2 regions of the Rhizobium sophoriradicis genome follow, and region 2 is predicted to be linked to the other one. Evidence: predicted binding sites of a transcription regulator. Region 2 holds the regulator's gene; the other holds the start of a gene.
What was found. The regulator LexA, encoded in region 2, represses DNA repair genes until DNA is damaged. The targets are predictions, from matches to a motif close to TGTTCNNNNTGTGTTCNG.
Positions count from the first base shown of each region.

Region 1: the regulator LexA is predicted to act here: its motif matches at 1,668-1,685, upstream of N2597_RS19990 (ImuA family protein).

Region 1 is NZ_CP104152.1:4,086,997-4,090,175, reverse strand. It holds gene N2597_RS20005 (HpcH/HpaI aldolase/citrate lyase family protein) at 1-877, shown strand, start outside; gene N2597_RS20000 (DUF1737 domain-containing protein) at 877-1,083, shown strand; gene N2597_RS19995 (metallopeptidase family protein) at 1,106-1,543, opposite strand; gene N2597_RS19990 (ImuA family protein) at 1,706-2,650, shown strand; gene N2597_RS19985 (Y-family DNA polymerase) at 2,691-3,179, shown strand, end outside.
Region 2 is NZ_CP104152.1:1,678,617-1,681,795, reverse strand. It holds gene N2597_RS08540 (VOC family protein) at 1-826, opposite strand, end outside; gene lexA (transcriptional repressor LexA) at 1,023-1,742, shown strand; gene N2597_RS08530 (ComEC/Rec2 family competence protein) at 1,723-3,179, opposite strand, start outside.

The sequences.
Region 1 (3,179 bases), 2.1 Mb from region 2:
GCATCTGCGCCGCTCGGTGCTGAGCGTGCCCGCCATCAATCTCCGGGCGCTTGAAAAGAGCCATTCCCTTGATTGCGATGCGGTTATTTTCGACCTGGAGGATTCCGTCTCGCCCGAGAAGAAGGGGCAGGCGCGGGAAAATCTACGCGGCTTTTTTGCCGGGCCGCCGCTTGAGGGCAAGGAGAGGATCATCCGCATCAATTCTTTGTCATCCGAATTCGGGGCGGCGGATCTCGATCTGGTCAAGGCGCTTTTGCCCGACGCCGTTCTCCTGCCGAAGGTGGACGAACCTGGCGATGTGACTGACATCAGCGATCTGCTTGCCGATGCGGAGGCGCCGGAGGCGCTGCGCATCTGGGCGATGATCGAGACACCGCGCGGCGTGCTGAATGTCGGAGCGATCGCCGGAGCCGGCCGCACGCCGGGTGCAAGGCTCGATTGTCTCGTCGTCGGGCTTAATGACCTGCGCAAGGAAACGGGCGTGCTTCCCCAGCCGGGACGGAGCTATCTCGTGCCGTGGCTGATGCAGGTCGTCCTTGCGGTCAGGGCCTATGGGCTCGATGCGATCGACAGCGTCTTCAATGATTTCAAGGATGCCGAAGGCTTCGACGCCGAATGCGGCCAGGGCCGCGCCATGGGTTTTGCCGGCAAGATGCTGATCCATCCCTCGCAGATCGAGCCCGCCAACCGGCATTTCGGGCCGAGTGCGGAGGAGATTGCGGAAGCCGAGGCGGTCATATCAGCTTTTGCCGATCCTGACGCCAGGGGCCTCAATGTCATCAACGCCAATGGGCGAATGATCGAACGGCTGCATCTTGTCCAGGCCGAGGCTCTGGTTCATAAAGCTCGCCTGATATCTGCAAGAAAGCCCGCCTGATGAAACTCTACCGCTTCCTGACCGGTCCCGACGACGCCTCGTTCTGCCACAAGGTCACCGCCGCCCTCAACAAGGGCTGGTCGCTGGAGGGTTCGCCGACCTATGCCTTCAATGCCGCAACCGGCGCGATGCAGTGCGGCCAGGCCGTCGTCAAGACCGTCGAAGGCAAGGATTACGATCCGGAGATGAAACTCTCCGAACAGTAAGACTTAATTCCAGGATAGACGCCTAACGCTCCGCGGCTTCCTCGGCGCTGGCCTCGATCCGCTCCATATCATCGTCGCTCAGCCCGAAATGGTGGCCGATCTCGTGGATCAGGACATGGGTGATGATATCGCCGAGCGTCTCGTCATTCTCCGCCCAGTAATCGAGAATGGGGCGCCGGTAGAGGCGGATGCGGTTTGGCATCTCGCCGGTTTCCACCGTGAAACGTTCGGAAATGCCCCTGCCCTCGAAAAGGCCGAGCAGGTCGAAAGGGGTTTCCAGCGCCATGTCCTCGAAAACGTCGTCATCGGGGAAATCCTCGATCTCGATCGTGAGGTTGGTCGTCAGCTGACGGAATTCATCGGGCAGATGGCTATAGGCCTCCATGGCCAGCGACTCGAAAGTGCTGATCGTCGGCGCATGGCGGTCCCGCCAATCATCGCTCTGGTCTATGCGGGCCATGAATATTCCTTCCTTTGCGGGCCCATATAGAACCTTTATCGCCGATTTTCGAGTGCGGAATCAAAGGCAGGAATAAATTCATAGAAAATGGTTGTTGACTCTTCTTCCGCTCTCTGGAATCCATAAGAACATAACAGGAACAAGACGGATCGGAGAAACGCCATGGCGCAGAACGCCCTGGCGCGCGAGCGGCTTTTTGCGCTCCGCGAAACCATCGCTAAGTTGGAGGGAAAGCCCGCGCCGGCGCTTGCGGCCGCGGAGCAGGAAGCCTTGGCGCAAGGACGCAAGACGGGCCAGGAGCGCATTCTGCCCCCCTTGCCGTTTGGGGTGGAGTTTGTCGATCGGGCGCTGGAAGGCGGCCTGCCCCTCGATGGGATTACCGAATTCCGCTCCGCGCTGTCTCGCGATGCGGGCGCGGCAAGTGGGCTGGCGATGGCTGTTGTCGCGCGGCTGCAGAAACAGGAATCAGATGCCGGCAGGCTTATGCCGTTGCTCTGGATCGGCGATGCCGTCGGCACGCTGGAGGCCGGCCGTCCCTATGCTCCCGGGCTTCGGGATTTCGGGTTATATCCGGAGCGATTTCTCCATGCCGCGCCGCGCAAGCTGGACGAAGCGCTCTGGCTCGCGGAGGCGGCGGTGGAAAGCGCTGCCTTCTCGGCCGTCATCCTCGAAGTGCGGGGCAATCCTGCGCATTTCGGCCTGACCGAAAGCCGCAGGCTCAGTCTCAGGACGCATGCTGCCCGTCGTCCGCTCCTTCTTCTGCGGCAGGCAGGAGCGGAGGAGGCCAGCAGTGCGGCCTTGCGCCTGCATGTCGAACCGGCACCGTCTGGTCTGCGGCCGTTGCCGGATGGATCGAAGCTTGCCGGCAGTATCGGCAATCCGGTTTTCCGTCTCACGCTGGAGAAGAGCCGCAATCCGGCCCCGCTCTCCTTTCTCCTGGAGTGGAACCCCCATGAACACGAATTTTTCCCTGTCTCCGAACCAAACCTCCTTCGTCCTCCAGGCGAACAGTCAGCGCATTCTGGCGCTCAGCTTCCCGCATCTGCCAACCGATCGTATCGCCCGCAGGCGATGGGGGCCCTCCTGGCGTTCGAAAGGGCGTCCTGAGGCGCCGTCCATCGTCTGTTCGGGCAAGCTCAACAATGCCATGCGGTTGACGGCACTGGACGAATTGGCCGAGCGGCTGGGGCTGAAGAAGGAACAGGGCGTGGCCGAAGCGCGCGCCATGTATCCGACGCTCGATGTGGTGGAAGAGGATCCGGCGGCCGACCGCCGGCTGCTGGAGGCAATTGCCGACTGGTGCGACCGGTATACGCCTTTGGTGGCGTTCGACGGCAGGGACGGCCTGTTTCTCGACATTACCGGCTGCACACATCTTTTCGGCGGCGAAAAGGCGCTTCTCAAGGATGTTCTGTCGCGGCTGTTTCACATGGGGATCGATGCGCGCGGCGCGATCTCATCGTCGCCGGGTCTTTCCTGGGCGGTGTCGCGTTTCGGGCAAAGCGACGTGATCGAGGATGAGGAGACGGAGCAAGTGCTGATGTCCTTGCCGATCGCAGCTTTGCGGCTGCAGGGGCAAACCGTCGATGCGCTGAAGAAGCTCGGTCTGAAATATATCGGCGACATCATCAATGCG
Region 2 (3,179 bases):
TGCGTGTGTATGTCACTCCGTTAGCAGCCAAATGCGCTTCTGTCACGGCAAGATCGGTAACGGTGAAGAGGATTGCCCGGCCGCGCAGACCACGATCGGCGGAGGAGACGACAAGCTCGAAATAGGCCTCCAGCCCTTCCGGCGTCATCAGGCTGATCTTGGCATTCGATGCCGCGATATTCATACCGAAACCGGTTTTTTCCACCGCCGTTTGCCCGACCGCAAGACCAACGAAGGCGGCAAACGCAACCGGCTCCGGCGCACAAAGCGCGATCTCGGCAATGCCCGTCACGCCGTTGGCATGCGCCTCCAGCGCCGCGCGATCGGCCGGGAAGGAGTTGATGCGCTGACAGGTGAAGAGAAAGAAGTCGGGCGCGCGCAGATCTCCTGAAAAGGCCAGTTTGAAGCTGCCGACGCTTTCGGAACCGTCTGGCATCCGCATCGGCCGGCTGAACTGCAGCATCTCGCCGGCACTCGCGCCGTTGCCGACGAATCGCCGATGATCGAGGCCGGCATCCTCGGTGAGGAAGGCCAGCGCCGAAAGCCCCTCCTCGCCGCAGCGGAAGCGAAAGGCACGATTGCGGGCGATGAAGACATTCCCCTGACGGGCCGCCGCCTCGCTCTCCTCGACGCTCGCCACGCCGAGCGGCTCGATATAGGTCTTGTCGGCGAAAAAGACGCAGGCATTTTCCGTTCCGAACGGATGGCGCGCATCGGCGGCGACGGTAAAGCCGAGCTTCCCGAGCCTTTCGCGCGCCAGATCGATATTGACGACGGGCAGCACGACATGATCCAGCGGGTGCGGCTTGGCGGAATGTGCGATCATAGGACCCCTCCTGACACGTCAAAGAGATGTGCGACAGCCCCATTCCCAATGCAAGACATGTGCGCCAATCCGGCGAATGAAAATAAAAATCTGGACGAGTTGGCGCGAAGTTTTACGGAAATTTAGCTACTTGCGGAACACATATGGAACATATAGGGTCCGTTCTGGATTTGTTTCAATCAGGGGTCTGACGTCGATGCTCACGCGCAAACAACAGGAGCTTCTCCTTTTCATTCATGAGCGCATGAAGGAATCCGGCGTTCCTCCCTCTTTCGACGAGATGAAGGATGCCCTGGATCTCGCCTCGAAATCCGGCATTCATCGCCTGATCACGGCGCTGGAGGAACGTGGTTTCATTCGCCGCCTACCGAACCGGGCCCGGGCCTTGGAAGTGATCAAGCTGCCGGAGGCCTATAGCCCCAGTCTTCAGCCGCGCCGCGGTTTTTCACCGAGCGTTATCGAAGGCAGCCTCGGCAAGCCCCAGCCGGTCGCCGCCCCCGCTGCCGCAAAGCCGATCGCCGACAACGGCAGCTCTGTCTCCGTGCCGGTCATGGGCCGGATCGCCGCCGGCGTGCCGATCTCGGCGATCCAGAACAATACGCACGACATCGTCGTTCCTGCGGATATGCTCGGCTCGGGCGAACATTACGCGCTGGAGGTCAAGGGCGATTCGATGATCGACGCCGGGATCTTCGACGGCGACACCGTGATCATCCGCAACGGCAGCACCGCAAGCCCCGGCGATATCGTCGTTGCGCTCGTCGACGACGAGGAAGCGACGCTGAAACGCTTTCGCCGCAAGGGCGCCTCGATCGCCCTCGAAGCCGCCAACCCGGCTTACGAGACCCGCATCTTCGGGCCTGACCGGGTCAAGGTGCAGGGCAAGCTGGTCGGCCTCATTCGCCGCTATCACTGACAGCCAACGGGGCTGATTCGGTAAAAGCGTCTTTGCGCCAATCATAGGCGCGATGGCGCATCCATGGACGCGACAAGGTATCGAATGCGGTTGCGACCTCGGGGCCTGTCTGCGCAAAACGCAATTCGACGGAACCGGTCCTGCGCAGCGTCTCGCCGGTGAAGAGTGTCGCACCCGAGTGGCAGCGGTCGAAACGCAGGCGCACCGCGGTCACGACAATCTCGCTGGCGTCGCAGGCCGGGCCGAGATAGGCGGCATTGTCGATGACGGCGACGACATGGCCATTGCCGAGCCTGGCGATACACCAGGCTTTCTTGACGCAGGAAAAACGATTTGCCTCACCGCCGGCTGCGGCGGCCATCATTGCCGTCCTCGCCTCATTCTGCTGATCGCGGGAAAGCCTGAGGCGGCGGTCCTCACCCTGCGGCGGGATGGCAGGGCCATCCAGCATCTTCGGCGGGTGGTGCGTCGGCAGGACCAGCGCTCTCTGCCACTGGTCGAAGATGAAGTCCGGCGGGTTTTCACGGTTGGAAGCCATTGCCGCCGTCGCGACGAGCGCGACCAGACCACCATCCTCGGAAATCACCAGATCCGGCGGTCGGGAACCCGGCAGGATCAGCACGATAAGCGTCGAGACGGCGAGGATCGATGTGCCGGCATGGCGCAATCGGGTGCGGAGCAGCGTCAGCAGCAGAAAGCCTGCCACGGCCACCGCGAAATACCAGGCGGGCAAACGGCCGAGGTCGATATCGCCGCCCCAGGCGGACACCGTCTTGGCGACCGCAATCACCAGATCGAGGCCGAAGCCGACCACCGTCCAGAGCGGAGCGTCCAGGCCGAATGGCATGAGCAACATCGCCAGCAGCCCGGCCGGCATGACGATGAAGGAGATGATCGGCATCGTCGCAAGGTTCGCCGGCAGGCCATAAGCTGTCAGGCGATGAAAATGCTCGACCGCAAACAACGCCGTGGAAAAGCCGCCGATCAGCGAGGTCAGGAAGACGCCGCCGAAGAAACCGGCGACCGCCACGACCAGCCGCAGCACCGGCAGCTTCAGCAACGGGTTTTCCCGGACGCGCCGCTCCTTCCACAGCTGGTAGCCCGATACCAGTGCCAAAGTCGCGGCAAAGGACATCTGGAAGCTCGGACCCAAGACTTCGGAGGGTGAAATGGCGATGATGACGAGCGCCGAGAGAACGACATTGCGCAGGCTGATCGACGGCCGATCGAAGAAGACGGCAATCAGCATGATCGCCATCATGATGAAGGCGCGCTCGGCCGAAACCCCGAATCCTGAGATCAGGAAGTAGGCCGTGACGGCGATGAGCGCGCCGGCGGCGGCGATCTTCTTTGTCGGATAGGCTTGGGCGACACCAGGAACGAGGCTGAGCAGCATCCGGAAACCGACGAAGAAGATGCCGGCCGACAACGCCATGT